3 regions of the Nocardioides proteolyticus genome follow, and region 2 is predicted to be linked to each of the others. Evidence: predicted binding sites of a transcription regulator. Region 2 holds the regulator's gene; each other region holds the start of a gene.
The links. Region 2 encodes LexA, which represses DNA repair genes until DNA is damaged. Its sites were predicted from a motif close to TCGAACANNTGTTCGA; they were not measured.
Positions count from the first base shown of each region.

Region 1: a site for LexA is predicted at 1,712-1,727, ahead of ACPOLA_RS18140 (alpha-ketoglutarate-dependent dioxygenase AlkB). Genes of this name have one in related genera too.
Region 3: a site for LexA is predicted at 1,311-1,326, ahead of recA (recombinase RecA). Genes of this name have one in related genera too.

Region 1 is NZ_JBNBPO030000040.1:18,630-24,182, forward strand. Features, by position in the region: gene ACPOLA_RS18130 (HAD family hydrolase) at 1-605, shown strand, start outside; gene ACPOLA_RS18135 (VOC family protein) at 657-1,055, shown strand; gene ACPOLA_RS18140 (alpha-ketoglutarate-dependent dioxygenase AlkB) at 1,068-1,691, opposite strand; gene ACPOLA_RS18145 (GntR family transcriptional regulator) at 1,837-2,505, shown strand; gene ACPOLA_RS18150 (DUF8819 family protein) at 2,512-2,889, opposite strand; gene ACPOLA_RS18155 (HD domain-containing protein) at 2,944-3,567, opposite strand; gene ACPOLA_RS18160 (RtcB family protein) at 3,617-4,798, opposite strand; gene ACPOLA_RS18165 (chorismate mutase) at 5,080-5,376, shown strand; gene ACPOLA_RS18170 (DUF2087 domain-containing protein) at 5,447-5,553, shown strand, end outside.
Region 2 is NZ_JBNBPO030000036.1:11,911-17,463, forward strand. Features, by position in the region: gene ACPOLA_RS17535 (ATP-dependent DNA helicase) at 2-2,053, shown strand; gene ACPOLA_RS17540 (MXAN_6640 family putative metalloprotease) at 2,047-3,657, opposite strand; gene lexA (transcriptional repressor LexA) at 3,774-4,508, opposite strand; gene ACPOLA_RS17550 (LysM peptidoglycan-binding domain-containing protein) at 4,763-5,158, shown strand; gene ACPOLA_RS17555 (hypothetical protein) at 5,337-5,553, opposite strand, start outside.
Region 3 is NZ_JBNBPO030000022.1:19,836-25,388, forward strand. Features, by position in the region: gene ACPOLA_RS13765 (MFS transporter) at 1-661, shown strand, start outside; gene ACPOLA_RS13770 (hypothetical protein) at 727-1,260, shown strand; gene recA (recombinase RecA) at 1,491-2,540, shown strand; gene ACPOLA_RS13780 (regulatory protein RecX) at 2,540-3,079, shown strand; gene ACPOLA_RS13785 (PPK2 family polyphosphate kinase) at 3,126-3,992, shown strand; gene ACPOLA_RS13790 (HipA family kinase) at 4,006-4,776, shown strand; gene ACPOLA_RS13795 (DUF3037 domain-containing protein) at 4,773-5,183, shown strand; gene ACPOLA_RS13800 (sirohydrochlorin chelatase) at 5,299-5,553, opposite strand, start outside.

The DNA of each region.
Region 1 (5,553 bases), on a different contig from region 2:
TGCGCCACGTCCTGCTCGACGCCGACGGTGTCGTGCAGAACGGCGCCGGCGACGTTCCAGCGTTGCTAGCGGCACACCTGGGCGAGGGGGCGATCGAGCTTCTCACGGCCGTCCTGCCCGACGACAGTCCCGTCCTGCTCGGTGAGGTGGAGCTGGTCCCGGTCCTGCGCGACGCGGTCGGAGCCGCCGGCAAGGACGTCGACGTCCAGCGCCTGTACGACGAGGTGTGGCTCGCGATCGAGGTGCACGAGCCGACGATGGCGCTCGTGGCCCGCCTTCGCGCGCAGGGGTACGGCGTGCATCTCGGGACCAACCAGGACCCCGCCCGCGCGCGGCACATGCGCGCGACGCTGGGCTACGACCAGGCGTTCGACACCTGCTTCTACTCCTGTGAGCTGGGCGTGGCGAAGCCCTCCGGTGCGTTCTTCGAGGCGGTGCTGGAGCGCGTCGGTGCCCGCCCGGACGAGGTCCTGTTCCTCGACGACAGCGAGCGCTACGTGGCCGGCGCCCGTGCGGCCGGGCTGCCCGCGGAGCAGTGGAGCACCGGTGACGGCGACGAGCGACTCCTGAAGATCCTGGAGCGGCACGGCGTCCGCGTGGCCTGACGCATCTCGAAACCTCTTGAGCGGGCGAGAAGCAGCCGCGAGAGTGGCGCGGTGACGTCGTACATCTCGCACACCACTGTCGACTGCGGCAACGCCTACGAGCTCTCCGCGTGGTGGAAGCCCGTCCTTGGGTACGTCGACGTCGCCGACGACCCGAACCTCCCCGGTCACGAGGAGTGCACCATCGTCGACCCCGCGACCGGGCACCGGGTGCTCTTCCTCGAGGTGCCCGAGGGCAAGACGGTGAAGAACCGGGTCCACTTCGACCTCCGCCCGCGGGCCGGCACGCGGGACGAGGAGCTCGACCGGCTGCTCGCCCACGGGGCGCGGCAGGTCGCCGACCACCGCGGGAAGTATGGTCCCGGCACCGGGTGGGTGGTGCTCGCCGACCCGGAGGGCAACGAGTTCTGCATCCTGCGGTCCGAGGCCGAGGTCGCGGCAACCGGCTAGGCGGCGCTCGACTCAGAAGACGTTCAGCGGACGGAACTGGACCGAGATCCGCGGTCCGGCGGCGGACACCTTCGGCACGGCGTGCTCCCAGGTGCGCTGGCACGACCCGCCCATCACCACCAGGTCGCCGTGCCCCATCTCGACGGAGAAGGACTCCTCGCGCCGCTCGGGGTCGCGGGGACGCAGGTGGAGGCGGCGCGGGTCGCCCACGGACACGATGGCGACCATGGTGTCCTGGCTGGAGCCGCGGCCGATGGTGTCGCCGTGCCAGGCCACGCTGTCGCGGCCGTCGCGGTAGTAGCAGCAGCCGGCCGTGCGGAACGGCTCGCCGAGCTCGGCCAGGTAGTGCTCGGTGAGGGCGTCGCGCGCGGCGGTGAGCGCGGGATGGGGCAGCTCCTCGCCGATCATGTAGGTGTGCACCAGGCGGGGTACGTCGACCACCCGGTCGTACATCGTCCGCCGCTCGGCACGCCACGGGACCTCCCGGGCGAGCGTCGCGAACACGTCGTCGGCGTCCGGCAGCCAGCCGCGCGCCACGTCGACCCAGGCGCCGGCGCTGAGTGGCCGGCGGGTGATCCCGGCCGTGGTCGCCCGAGTGGGTGGCTCGAACAGGGTGCTCTGGAAGGCCAGCTCCATGTCTCCATCATAAGTCATGCTCGAACGTATGTTCGGTCCACGGTGCGGGTTTTTGCACTTTCAACCTCCGCCGGCCGGGACGGAGACGTACGCTCCGACTTGGCAGCAGAGTTCAGGGGGGACGATGGGCCGCTCGTTGAAGCACGTGACAATCCGGGAGTACGTCCGCGACCTCGTCGCCGACAGTGCCCCGGGCACCGCGGCGCCGTCGGAGAGGGACCTCGTCGACCGCTTCGGTGTCGCCAGGATGACCGTCCGGCAGGCCCTGGACGCGCTGGTCGCCGAGGGCGTCCTCGAGCGCTTCCCCGGCCGCGGGACGTTCGTCGCCCGTCCGGCCCGGGTGCCGACCGGGATCAGCAGCCTGACCGAGGAGTTCGCCCGGCGCGGACAGGTCGCGGAGGCGCGGACGCTGGTGGCGGCGCGGCGGCGACCCTCCACGCGGCTGGCCAGCACGCTGGGCATCGGGCCCGACCAGCCGGTGATCCACTGGCGGCGGCTGCGGCTGGCCGACGGGCGACCGGTCTGCCTGTCCGACGCCTACCTGCCCGAGTCGCTGGTGCCGGGCCTGCTCGAGCGCCTGCCGGCCAGCCTGTACGACGACCTCGCGGCGCGCGGTCGCCGACCGACGTGGGCCGAGGACTCGATGTCCGCGGGCGTCGCGAGCGAGGACGAGGCCGCGGCACTGGAGATCGCCGTCGGGGGCGTCGTCCTCCGCCACTCGCGCAAGGCGCTGTGGGGGGACGTCGTGATCGAGGTCTCGCGCACCGTGTTCCGCGGCGACCAGCACAAGGTCTGCGTGCAGCTGCGCGGCTGAGCCCGCTCAGGCGTGGGCGAGCCCGCCCAGCGGCGCGACCGGCTGGCCGCTCTCCTCGCACACCCAGTGCGGGTCGGGCCCGCCCAGGTCGGGCTCGATGTGCAGCGCGTGCACCGGCTCGCCGTCGCATCGGGTGCACACCGGCCAGAGCCCCTCGCGCTGGGTGCGGCCGAAGGTGTCGGCGAGGGCGTCCTGCACGTCCTGCGCCACCAGCCCGGCGATGTAGGGCGCTCCGTCCGGCCACTGCTCGAGCCACCACTTCCGCTCCGAGCAGGCGTCCTCGAGGAGGGTGACCGCGCCGGGCGTGGTGAGCCCGCGGGCCTGGAGGTCGGCCAGCACGTGCGCCCGGGCCACGTAGATCACGCTGTCGTCCACAGCTCCCATTGTGCGGGGGCCGGGGTGACGGACCGGCCAGGGACGTGCCCGCTCCGGTCCGGCTCAGCCCTCCGGCTGCAGCTTCTCCAGCTCCAGCGCCATGTTGCGGCGCGCCGGGTCCTCCCAGTGCGCGCGCCCGTGGGCGGTGTGGAACAGCTGTGGCTTGCTGGCGAGCTCGCGCAGCACGTCGGCCCGGCCGGCCGCGAACACGTCGTCGGGCAGGTGGCCGTACTCTTGTCGGACCGCGGCGACGTACTGCGCGTACCGGTCCGGCGGCTCCGCCAGGATCGCGAGGTCGGCGTCGCTGAGCGCGCAGCCGTTGTCGTCGTGCGGCTCCGGGCGGTGGTGCTCGGTGAGCCGCACCAGCCGGGCGACCTCCACGACGGTCGCCTCGTCGGTCAGTGCGGGCAGCGCCTCCTCCGCCCAGGTGGCCGAGCGCTCCTCGGCGTCCCGCTCGCCGTCGTACACGGCGTCGTGGAACCACGCGGCGAGGAGCACCGGGGTCCGATCGAACGGGGTGCCCGCGGCTGCCAGCTCCGCGAGCCGGTGCAGCACCTCGCTCAGGTGCCGTGGTCCGTGGTGGGCCCGGGTCGGCTCGCCGTAGGCGGCCAGGAGCTCGTCGCGCAGCCGGTCGGCGCCGGTCAGCGGCCAGGGCAGGTCGAGGGGAGATGGATGGTCGTCCTCCATCCCCCTATTCAAACCGACCCGCCCCGGCCGCTGCCAGGGGCCACCCGCCTCAGTCGCCCTTGACGTTCACGACCTGCCGCAGCGTGTGCCGGATCTCCACCAGGTCCGCGGCGTCCGCCATGACCCGGTCGATGTCCTTGTACGCCGCGGGGATCTCGTCGATGAACGCGTCGGTGTCGCGGTACTCGATGCCCGTCATCGCCTCGCGCAGCTGCTCCCGCGTGAAGGTGCGGCGGGCCCGCGAGCGGGAGTACTCCCGGCCGGCACCGTGCGGCGCGGAGTTGAGCGAGACCGGGTTGCCCTTGCCCGCCACGACGTACGACGCCGTCCCCATCGAGCCGGGGATCAGACCCATCCGCCCCTGCTCGGCGTTGATGGCTCCCTTGCGGGAGAGCCACACGGTCCGGCCGTAGTGGGTCTCCTGCTCGGTGTAGTTGTGGTGGCAGTTGATCTCCTCGCACCGCTCCACGTCCTTGGCGTCCGTGGCGCCGACCCACTCGGCGAACTGCCGCACCACGCGGTCCATCATCTCCTCCCGATTGAGCAGCGCGTAGTGCTGGGCCCAGCGCATCTCCCGGATGTAGGTCCAGAACTCGTCGGTGTCCTCGGCCAGGTAGGCCAGGTCGCGGTGCGGCAGGTCGATGTGCCACTTCTCGCACAGCCGCTGGGCGACCTTGATGTGCCGCTGGGCGATCTTGTTGCCGACGCCGCGGGAGCCGGAGTGCAGGAACAGCCACACCCGCTGCTCCTCGTCGACCGTGACCTCGATGAAGTGGTTGCCCGAACCGAGCGTGCCCAGCTGCAGGTCCCACCTGGCGGCGTAGCCCGCCGGGTCGAAGCCGGCCTGCTCGGCCTCCCGGGCGAGCACCTCGAGCCGCCGCTCGGTGTGCTCGCGGGAGACCTTTCGGTTGGCGGCGCCCGCGCTCAGCGGCACGGCGCGCTCGATGGCCTCCCGCAGCGGCCGCCGGTCGGCCGGCAGCTGGTCGGCGGTGTACTGGGTCCGCACGGCGATCATGCCGCAGCCGATGTCGACGCCCACCGCCGCCGGGATGATCGCGCCGAGGGTCGGGATGACCGAACCCACCGTCGCGCCCAATCCGAGGTGCGCGTCGGGCATCAGCGCGAGGTGCGGGTGGATGAACGGCATCGACGCCGTCGTCACCGCCTGGTCGCGGGTGCCCTGCTCGAGGATCGAAGCCCAGTTCATGAGCTTCGGGGTGATCTTCTCCATCTTCTCGTCCTGGCCGGTGGCCTCTCCTGTCCCGTCGGTGTCCTGCCCGCGGCTTTCGCGAGCCGGACGAGATTAGGTACCCGCAATCCGCTTGCACACTGCATTTCCCACCCGGTACGACCACCCCCCCACCCCCACGAAGTGGGAGGTTCCGGCGCGCGAGGTGGGAGGATCCGGCGCGCGAGGTGGGAGGATCTGGCGCGCGAGGTGGGAGGATCTGGCGCGCGAGGTGGGAGGATGCGGCGCGCGAGGTGGGAGGATGCGGCGCGCGAGATGGGAGGATGCGGCTTGTGAGCGCAGAAGACGCACAGGCCGAGCTGCACCGGCTGCGAGCGAGCATCGACAATCTCGACGCCGCCCTCGTCCACCTCCTGGCGGAGCGGTTCAAGTGCACCGAGGAGGTGGGCCGACTCAAGGCCCGGGCCGGGATGCCGCCCGCCGACCCCGCCCGCGAGGCCGTGCAGATCGCGCGACTGCGCTCGCTCTCGGAGAGCAGCGGGCTGGACCCGCACTTCGCCGAGAAGTTCCTCGGCGTGATCATCTCCGAGGTGATCCGCAACCACGAGCAGTTCCAGTAGGCGTCGTACGTCGCTCGGCGCGGCTGCCGCGACGGTGCTCAGCCAGCGAGGACGGGTGGACGGGAAGCCGGTGGACGACCAGCAGGTGCTCCGGCGCTTCTTCAGCGCCGAGGGCCGGCTGCTGGATCTCCCGCTCCGCCACGTGAAGCGTCGGGTCGTCCTCGACCACGTCGTGCA
Region 2 (5,553 bases):
GGTGACCACCGACCAGGCGAGCGCCGCGGCCACGGACGAGGCGTCGCCCACCCCGGTCCGCGACCTGCTGGCGACGGCCGTCCGCGCGCTCGGCGGTCAGCAGCGCGACGGCCAGGTGGCCATGGCGGAGGCGGTCGCGGCCGCGTTCGCCGACGGCCAGCACCTGCTCGTCCAGGCCGGCACCGGCACCGGCAAGTCGCTGGGCTACCTCGTGCCCGCGCTCCTGCACGACAAGCGGGTCGTCGTCGCCACCGCGACCCTGGCCCTGCAGCACCAGCTGGTCGAGCGCGACCTGCCGCGCCTGGTCAAGGCCGTCGGCACCGCACCGGGCGTCGACACGTCGTACGCCGTGCTCAAGGGGCGGTCCAACTACGCATGCCTGCACCGAGTGCGCGAGGGCGCGCCCGACGAGCAGGGGGAGCTGATCCAGGCCGAGGACGCCCTGGGCGCGTTGGGCAAGAAGGTGCTCGAGCTGCGCTCGTGGGCCGAGCGGCAGGCCGACGACGGCGGCACCGGGGAGCGCGACGACGCGCCGCGCCACACCGAGCGGGAGTGGCGGCAGGTCAGCGTCTCGGCCCGCGAGTGCCTGGGCGCCACGAAGTGCCCGTTCGGCGAGGAGTGCTTCGCCGAGCGCGCCCGCGAGAAGGCGCAGCGCTCCCACCTGGTGATCACCAACCACTCCCTGCTCGCGATCGACGCGATCGAGGGCATCCCGATGATCCCCGACTACGACGCCGTGGTGATCGACGAGGCCCACGAGCTGGCCGCCCGGGTCACCCAGGCGGCGACCGACGAGCTGTGGGCGGCGGAGGTGGAGCGGGCCGCGCGGCGCAGCGTCCGCCACGTCGAGGGCAGCGAGGCCGACGAGCTCGCCGACGCCTCCGACGCGCTGCGCGCGGCGATGGCCGAGGCCCGGCCCGGCCGGTTCGAGCGGCTGCCGGAGGACCTCGCCGACGCGCTGGTGCTCGTCCGCGACGCCGCGCGGGCGTGCGTCTCGGCCTTCCCGCGGGCCGAGCCGGGCGGCGATCCCGATGCCGGCCTGTCGCAGGCGAAGGCGTCGGTGCAGGAGGTCTTCACCACCGCGGAGCGGATGGCGGCCTGCTCGGAGTCCGACGTGCTGTGGCTGAGCGAGGGCACCGACCGGATCCCGCCACGCCTGTGCGTCGCGCCCCTGCAGGTGTGGGGCCCGATGCGCGACAAGCTGCTCGCCGACAACACCGTCGTGCTCACCTCGGCCACGCTGATGCTCGGCGGCGACTTCGACTCCATCGCCACCGGCGTCGGCCTCAAGCCGTCCGAGCGCCTGGCACCGGCTGGTCGAGGAGGCCGCGCATCGACCGCGACGAGCCCCGACGACCTCCCCGACGACGCGCAGCCGTGGGTCGGCATCGACGTCGGCAGCCCGTTCGACTACCCCAAGCAGGCGATCCTGTACGTCGCCCGCCACCTCTCACCGCCGGGGCGCGACGGCCTGGGCCGGGCCCAGCTCGACGAGATCACCGAGCTGGTGGACGCCGCCGAGGGCCGCACCCTCGGGCTGTTCTCCAGCCGCCGCGCCGCGGAGACGGCGGCCGAGCACGTGCGCGCCCGGCTGCCGCACCTGACCACGCTGGCCCAGGGTGACGCGCAGCTGCCCGAGCTGGCCCGGCAGTTCGTCGACGACCCCCACACCTGCCTGTTCGGCACGCTCGGCCTCTGGCAGGGCCTCGACGTCCCGGGCGACACCTGCCAGCTGGTGATCATCGACCGGATCCCGTTCCCGCGCCCCGACGACCCGCTGATGTCGGCGCGCCAGAAGGCCGTCGACAAGGCCGGCGGCAACGGCTTCATGCAGGTCGCCGCCACCCACGCCGCGCTGCTCCTGGCGCAGGGCGCCGGCCGGCTGGTGCGCACGCACGCCGACCGGGGTGTCGTGGCGGTGCTCGACCCGAGGCTCGCGACGGCGCGCTACGGCTCGTTCCTCAAGGCCAGCCTGCCGCCGATGTGGCCGACCACGGACCCGCAGGTGGTGCGGAAGGCGCTTGCGCGCCTGTCGGCGGCCGCCGGTCAGTGATAGGCGCGCACGTTGACGAGCTGCCGCACGCTCTCCTCGAGCGGGTAGCCGCGGCAGGTGAACGTGGGATCGTTGATCGTGTAGCAGTCGGTCTGGCGCTGATCGGCGTTCACCACGGTGGCCTCGATCCAGTCCACCCGGCTGCCGAAGCCGCGGGTCGTCGTGGCTGCCGCTGCGCCGTCGAGGCGCAGCCGGTGCATGGTCGGGGCGCGGCCCTTGCGCTTGACCGTGATGATGGCCGCGCTGTCCGCCCCCGCGTCGAGGGCAACGTCGATCCGGAGTTTCCAGGTCTTCCCCATGGCGCCCGACGGCACGTAGCGCAGCGTCTTCGCCGCCAGTTGGTTCACCGGGAAGCGGAGATTCTTCTCCCGAGCCCGTGCGGTGATTCGGTTGATCTGGGCGGGAGCGGCGACCGGATAGGCCGCTCCCTCCTCGTAGTACCGCGCCGGCTGCCGGTTGCGGGCCGCGAAGCTCGAGAGCTGCGTCGATAGGTCCGTGCCGCGCTCGGCCAGGGCGGCCTCGATGGCGGGCAGCGAGTACCCGTCGTCGCCCGCGCCTATGGCATTCGTCCACATCTTCCGGACGATCACCGGCAGGCCGGCCTGGGAGTAGCTGAAGCGCTCGGTGAGGTGGCGGAAGAAGATCCAGGCGCCGTACTCCGATCCGCCGGCGGCGAGGTTCAGGGGCTGGTCCGGCCGCGCCAGCGGGCCGTAGCGCAGGTAGTAGCGGTTGTCGTCGACCGAGTCGTAGATCTCGTCCTCCGCCCAGGTCGCCGTGGCCTCCATGAACCAGCTGTCCTCGTAGGCGTCGTAGGCGAACTGGACGGCGTGGAAGAGCTCGTGGGCGGCGGTGACCTTCAGCAGGTCCGAGGAGCTGGCGCTGGTGCCGTACTCGGCTGCGGAGTAGTCGTTGTCGAGCACGCAGTAGGCGGCGTACGGCGCGTGGCGGGAGACGCCGCGGTCGCTGGTGCAGTAGCCGTAGTAGCCCATGCTGCCGATGTCGGCGAGGTAGATGTCCAGCTTCCAGCTGCCCCCGCGGCCGCGGTCGTTCTTCGGCGCGCGGTAGCCGGCCCGCTTGTAGCGCTCGGCGACGCTGTTGGTGACGCGCAGCACCTTGGCGGCGTAGGCGTCCGAGGCCCGGTCGTAGGACTCGCGCACCCAGTGCACGCAGACCCGGGTGCCGCACTTGCGGGCGTCCGACGCCTGGCGGCTCCAGCAGGCGATGCCGTCGCACCCGCCGTCGGAGCCGTCCGGGCGGGCCAGGATCCGCTCGGCGTCGGCCTGCCGGTGGCGGGGGAGGTCGTCCTTCACGGCCGCGAGGTCGCGCAGCTCGAGGGTGAGGTCCTTGTGCGTCTCGTGACCGTCGTCGGGGTTGTGGTCCACCGGCGGCGGCGTGCTGCCGTCGATGAGGCCCTCGACCTTCTCCAGCGTCTTCTCTGCGACCTCCGCGGGGTCGCCCGGGCCGGCGGTGGCGCCGGGCGCGGTGGGGTCGGCGGGACCGGTCTCATCAGCCTGCGCGGCGCCGCCCAGCAGCGGCATGACGAGCAGGCTGGCGACGAGGGACAGGAGCAGCCCCGAGAGGGGGGACCGGCTGCTGGAGGTCATGGGGTGCGGCCTTCGCGGGTCGGCGACGAGTGACCCGGCGACTTTACGTTGTCGGCCCGCGAACGAGGCATTTATCGCCCGAGCCGACGTGTCGTTCCCGGTGCCGGGCCGAGCGGCTAGACGCGGCGGAGGACGGCGGTGACCTTGCCGAGGATGGTGGCGTGGGTGCCGTCGATCGGCTCGAAGGCCGGGTTGTGCGGCAGCAGCCACACCCGTCCGTCCTTGCGCTGGAAGGTCTTGACCGTCGCCTCGCCGTCGATCATCGCCGCGACGATCTCGCCGTTCTCGGCGGTGGGCTGCTGGCGGATGACGACGTAGTCGCCGTCGCAGATCGCGGCGTCGATCATCGACTCGCCGCTGACCTCGAGCAGGAAGAGCTGGCCGTCGCCGACGAGCTGGCGGGGGAGCGGGAAGACGTCCTCCACGCGCTCCTCGGCGAGGATGGGGCCACCGGCGGCGATCCGGCCGACCACGGGCACGTTCGCGGGCACGGGAGCGGCGTCACCGATGCCCGTCTCGTCGAACCCGGTCTGCTCGGGGTCGGCGACGTTGCCGATCGCCTTGCGCGCCGCCATCACCTCGGGGAGGAACACCTCGAGTGCGCGCGGCCGGTTGGGGTCGCGCTTGAGGTAGCCCTTCTCCTCGAGGACCCGGAGCTGGTGGGCGACGCTGGAGGTGCTCGTGAGGCCGACCGCCTGGCCGATCTCGCGCATGCTCGGCGGGTAGCCCCGCTTCTCGATGCTGTCCTTGATGTGGGCCAGCACCCGCTGCTGCCGGGGGGTGAGACCGGTGGCGTCGGGGGGCCCGTCGGGCAGCTCGGCCACGCCGCGGCCCGCCTTCTTGTCGGCCATCTGAGTGCCCTCCAGTTCCGGTGTGTCGATGTGCCGACGCTAACCGAAGACGCGGGCCGGTTTCAAACGTCTGTTCGAACGGCGTGTCGCCCTCGTCCCTTCGAACGCACGTTCGACGAGGGGCTGGACTTGTTCGAACACATGATCTAGCCTCGTACACATGTTCGATCGAACGCATGATCGACCGGCTTGTGTCGGACCGACTGCGTAGACATCGCTCCGCGACCCACCCGCTCCTTCCCCCGGAGGTCACCATGAGCACGATCACCCTCGCCCCGCACGTCTCCGCCCGCCCCGCCCACCCTTCCGACCCTTCCCGCCCCTCTCGTGCCGCCCGCCCGTCCGGTCAGGTCCGCCTGACCCGCCGGGGCCGGCTGGCCGTCCTGGTGATCGCGCTGGCGCTCCTCGCCGCCCTCGTCGTGGCGCTCGCCGGAGGCTCCGTGGCCACCGACGAGCGGGGAGCGGCGGCCCAGGTCGAGGTGGTCACCGTCGCCCCCGGCGACACGCTGTGGGACATCGCCAGCGAGGCGGCCGCGGCCACCGGTGCCGGCGACGTGCGCGACATGATGGAGCGCATCCAGCGGCTCAACACGCTGGACTCGAGCCTGGTCTACGCCGGCCAGGAGCTGCGGGTGCCGGCAGCGGAGTAGCACCCGGCTGCCGTCGCAGCCGCCACCGACCCGTCCGCCGCCTCGACCCCGGCGGACGCGAACGGGCCCACCGACCCCGGGCCCACAGGGGAAGGCGAGGGGCGAGGCCACCGACCCCGGCCTCGCCCCTCGCGCTGTTCGAGGCCGGAGCGAGCGCCTCCCCGTCGGCGAGGCTCGACTAGCGAGCGGCGCGCTTGCCGCCCTTCGGCGTGGAGGGATCGCGCTTCGGCTTCGGCTCCGGCGCCGCGGCCAGCCCGATCGCCCGCGCGAACCGCACGGCCAGCATGAACGCGAGGAAGAGGCAGAGCATGGCTCCCAGGGCCGCCACGGCGAGGAAGCCCCAGGCGGCCTTGTCGCCTTCGTGCCGGGCCGTCGCGCCGAAGTCGATCGCGGCG
Region 3 (5,553 bases), on a different contig from region 2:
CCCGCTGCTCGTCGCCCAGCGGCACGCGGCCGGCGACGGGAGGGCGCCGACCGGCCCACCGACCGGCACGGCGTGGTCGCGCGCCCGGCAGGCGGTGCGCGACCGGCCGGTGCTCGGCTATGCCATCGCCGGCCTGGCCCTGGCCCACGCCACGATGATCGGGGTGATGGTGATGACGCCGCTCCACATGGAGCACGGCGGCGCCGGCCTGGAGGTCATCGGCATCGTGATCAGCGTGCACGTGCTCGGCATGTTCGCGTTCTCGCCCGTGGTCGGCTGGCTCGCCGACCGGGTGGGCCGCCCGCAGGTCCTCGGCGGTGGGGGAGCGGTCCTGCTGGTCGCGCTCCTGCTGTGCGCCTCCGCGCCGACCGGGATGTCGTGGCAGGTGACCGGCGGGCTGTTCCTGCTCGGCGTCGGCTGGTCGCTGGCCATGGTGTCGTCCTCCACCATGGTCGCCGAGCACGCGCCGATCGCCGCCCGTACCGACGTGCAGGGGGTGGCGGACCTCGTCATGGGGTTGACCGCCGCCGCGGCCGGCGCGCTGGCCGGCGTGGTGGTGGGTCTCGCGGACTACCCGGCGCTGGCACTGGTCAGCCTGGCCCTCGTCGCCGGCGTGATCGGCGCGGCCGCCCGGGCCGGGCTGCGCCCCCAGCCGTCCTGATCGGTCGCGGCAGGGGCCGCGACGTGGCAGGATCCGGTCCTCGGGTGACAGATCCAGTGCTCGTCGTGGGGGTCGTTCCAGTGCGCCAGGTCACAAGGCTCGCCAGTGCCGTTCCGGTCCTGCTCCTGGCCGCGGTGCTGACCGCGTGCGGTGGCGGCGACGAGGACGAGGGCGCCGACACCACCGCCGGCGCGTCGAGCTCGGCGCCGGAGCCCGACCCGGCGACCTCCACCGCGCCGACCGGGACCTCCTCGTCGAGTCCCGGCCTCGGCGAGACGTCGGCCGGCGGCGGCCTCGAGATCACCCTGGTCGACGCCGAGGGCGAGGCGGCCCGCCAGGCGATGATCGTCGCGGAGGACGTGGAGGGCAGCGACCTCTTCTTCGCCGACGGCGAGGACGTGACGTGCTCGGCGCCGGGTGAGGACGGGACGAACCTCAACGCGCGGGCGCCGGAGTGGACCTGCACCATCGAGGCCGACACCAACGGCGTCCGCTGCCACGGGACGATCGTCGCCTACGGCGAGGCGGGCGCGAACGCCGGCGGGCTCTACGAGGACGTCGCGGTGCGCGACAACGCCATCACCTGCGGACCGGCCTGAGCCGGACCGGCGCGGGACGTCTCCGACACGCCGACGCGGCGTGGCGCACTTCGAACACGTGTTCGTCTAGGGTGGTGCCCACGGCGGACCGGGGAAGCCACCGGCCGTCCACAGGTACGACGCCGGGGCGGGCTGTCCACAACGGCGACACGGCTGACCAGGCTGTGTCGGAGCCTCGCCCTAGCGTCGCCGATGTACCTGGCTCCACCCCGACACAAGGACTGAGGCACATGGCTGGCGATGACCGGATGAAGGCGCTCGACGCCGCACTGCTCACCATCGAGAAGCAGTACGGCAAGGGCTCGGTGATGAGGCTCGGTGACGACACCCGGGCGCCCCTCGACGTGATCCCGACCGGCTCGATCGCCCTCGACGTGGCGCTCGGCATCGGCGGGCTGCCCCGGGGCCGGGTGGTGGAGGTCTACGGCCCGGAGTCCAGCGGCAAGACCACCGTCGCCCTGCACGCCGTGGCCAACGCCCAGGCGGCGGGCGGGATCGTGGCGTTCGTCGACGCCGAGCACGCCCTCGACCCGGAGTACGCCAAGGCCCTCGGCGTCGACACTGACGCGCTGCTCGTCTCCCAGCCCGACTCCGGCGAGCAGGCCCTCGAGATCGCCGACATGCTGATCCGCTCCGGCGCGCTCGACCTGATCGTCATCGACTCGGTGGCCGCGCTCGTGCCGCGCGCCGAGATCGAGGGCGAGATGGGCGACAGCCACGTCGGCCTCCAGGCGCGACTGATGAGCCAGGCGCTGCGCAAGATGACCGGTGCGCTCAACAACTCCAAGACGACCGCGATCTTCATCAACCAGCTCCGCGAGAAGATCGGCGTGATGTTCGGCTCGCCCGAGACGACCACCGGTGGTCGGGCGCTGAAGTTCTACTCCTCGGTGCGCCTCGACGTGCGCCGGATCGAGACCCTCAAGGACGGTACCGACATGGTCGGCAACCGCACCCGGGTCAAGGTCGTGAAGAACAAGGTCGCCCCGCCGTTCAAGCAGGCCGAGTTCGACATCATGTACGGCAAGGGCATCAGCCGCGAGGGCGGCCTGATCGACGTCGGCGTCGAGGCGGGCCTCGTCCGCAAGGCCGGCGCCTGGTACACCTACGAGGGCGACCAGCTCGGCCAGGGCAAGGAGAACGCGCGCGGCTTCCTCCGCGACAACCCCGACCTCGCCAACGAGCTCGAGAAGAAGATCCTCGAGAAGCTCGGCGTCACCCCGCAGGTCGACGGCGACGACGACCTCTCCGACGAGCCGATCGGCGTCGACAGCTTCTGATGCCCAGCGCTGAGCCGCCGGACGACGACGGCTGGACCGAGGACGCCGACCCCGAGTCGGTGGCCCGCACCATCCTCCTCGACCAGCTCAGCCGCCAGGCGCGCAGCCGCAAGGAGCTGGCGGAGCGGCTGGCCCGCCGCAACGTCCCCGACGACGTGGCGGGCCCCCTGCTCGACCGGTTCGAGGAGGTCGGTCTGGTCGACGACGAGGCCTTCGCCCGGGCCTGGGTCGACAGCCGGCAGCGCACCCGCGGCCTCGCGCGCCCGGCCCTGGCCGTGGAGCTGCGCCGCAAGGGCATCGCCGACGAGACGGCCCGCGCGGTGCTCGCCGAGGTCGACCCCGGCGACGAGGAGGCCGCCGCCCGACGGCTGGTGCGCAAGAAGCTCCGCTCCATGCGCGGCCTCGAGGAGCAGGTCGCCGCACGGCGACTCGTCGGCATGCTCGCCCGCAAGGGCTACCCGTCCGGGATGGCGTTCGCGGTGGTGAAGGACGAGCTCCGCATGGTCGACGACGACTCCGGCTCCACCGACCTGGCCTGAGCGGGCGCGCCGGCCGCCCGCATCCGCCGGCAGGCACACTGGCCGGATGAGCTCGCCCTTCCCGACCTCCCACCTCACCTCCCTGCTCCGGGTCCCGCAGGGGCCGGTCGACCTGGCCTCGATCGACACCGACGCGACGCCCGGCTTCGACGGCGACAAGGCGACGGGGAAGGCGGCGCTGTACGCGATGGGGCCCGAGCTGGCCGACCTCCAGGAGCGTCTCTTCGCCGAGGGCGTCGCCGGAGGCACCCGCAACCTCCTTCTGGTGCTCCAGGGCATGGACACCTCGGGCAAGGGAGGCACCCTCCGCTCGACGGTCGGCCTGGTCGACCCGCAGGGCGTGCGAATCACCTCGTTCAAGGCGCCGACCGAGGAGGAGCTCGCCCAGGACTTCCTGTGGCGGATCGCCCGGGCACTGCCGCCCGTCGGGTTCGTCGGCGTCTTCGACCGCTCGCACTACGAGGACGTGCTGATCGCCCGGGTCCGCGACCTCGCGCCAGCGGAGGAGATCGAGCGGCGCTACGACGCGATCAACGAGTTCGAGGCCGACCTCGCGGCGAGCGGCACCACGATCGTCAAGTGCATGCTGCACATCTCGGCGGAGGAGCAGAGGAAGCGGCTGCTCGCGCGGCTGGAGAAGCCGGAGAAGCACTGGAAGTACAACACCGGCGACCTCGCGGAGCGGAGGCGCTGGCCGGCCTACCAGGAGGCCTACCGGATCGCGATCGAGCGCACCAACACCGACGTCGCCCCGTGGCACGTCGTACCGGCGAACAGGAAGTGGTACCGCAACCTCGCCGTCGGCACCCTGCTGCACGACGCGCTCAGCTCGCTGGATCTCGGCTGGCCCGCCGCCGACTTCGACGTCGAGGAGCAGAAGCGCCTGCTGACCGAGGAGACCCCGCCGGTCTGACAGGATCGGTCGCATGATGCCGACGGTTCGGGTGACCCGCTACGTCACGCCGCTCCGTGAGGGCGGCAGCCTGCCGGGCGTGGTGGAGGCCGAGGACCTCGGCACCTACGTGTGCAAGTTCCACGGCGCCGGCCAAGGGCCGCGGGTGCTGGTGGCCGAGGTCGTGGTCGCCGGCCTCGCCCGGCTGCTCGACGTCCCCACGCCCGACCAGGTCGTCCTCGACGTCGACCCGGCGATCGCCCGCTACGAGGCCGACGAGGAGGTCCAGGACCTGCTCAACGCGAGCGCCGGCCTCAACCTCGGCATCGACTTCCTGCCGGGCGCCTTCGGCTACGACCCCACCACAGACCCGGACCCCGAGCTGGCCGGTCGGGTGCTGTGGCTGGACGCGTTCACGGCCAACGTCGACCGCAGCTGGCGCAACCCCAACCTGCTGGTCTGGCGCGGAGTGCTCTACGCCATCGACCACGGTGCGTCGCTCTACTTCCACCACTCCTGGCCGGGCGGACCCGGAGATCCGGCGCGCTTCGCGGCCCAGCCGTACGACGCCTCGGAGCACATCCTCCGCGGCCATGCCGCCCAGGCACGGGCGCAGGACGCGGCACTCGCCGCGCGGCTCGACGACGACGCGCTGCGGGCCGTCGTGGACGACGTGCCCGACCACTGGCTGGACCCGGTGCCGGGCGCGGAGGATCCCGCCGCTCTCCGTGAGCGCTACCTGGCCTTCCTCCGGGCCCGGCGCGACGGCGGCCGGCCCTGGCTCCCGCGAGAGGGACCGGCGTGAACCCCTACCAGTACGTCACCCTCCGCTGCGTCCCCCGCGTCGAGCGCGAGGAGTTCGTCAACGTCGGCGTGGTGCTCTACTGCCCCGACGAGCAGTTCCTCGGCGTGCGCAGCGCCGTCGACGAGGCGCGGCTCCGGGCCCTCGACCCGGCCGTCGACATCGCGGCCGTGCAGCACGCGCTCGACGCCGTCGACCGGGTCTGCCGGGGCGAGGCGCACGCCGACTTCGGCCCCGCGCTGCGCGCCACCGCCTACGGCGTGCGCGAGTCGCGCGACGACGTCAGCACCCGGTTCGGCTTCCTCAAGGCTCCCCGCAGCACCGTCCTCCAGCCCGGCCCGGTCCACGGCGGCGTCACCGGCGACCCCGCCCGCACCCTCGAGCACCTGCTGGAGCGCCTCGTCCTCTGACCCACCCCACGAGGTGGCAGGTTCTGCACCACGAGGTGGCAGGTTCTGCACCACGAAGTGGGAGGTTCCGCACCACGAGGTGGCACGTCTCGCACCACGAGGTGGCGGGATCCGGTCAGACGGGCACCAGCTCGACCGCGCCCACGGCGTACCGCGCGAGCACGGTCCGAGCGATCTCCGGGTGCGCGCCCAGCGGTGCGGAGACCGCGATCGCGCCGGCCTCCCGCGCCAGCTCGGCGGCCCGGTCGGGCAGCTCGCCGGGGGCGAGGAACAGCGAGGCCACCGCGATGTGCCGCCGGCCCTCCGCCCGGAAAGCCCGCACCGCCTCGCCGGTGGCCGGCGGCGCGCTCGTGGCGTACGCCGCCGTGAC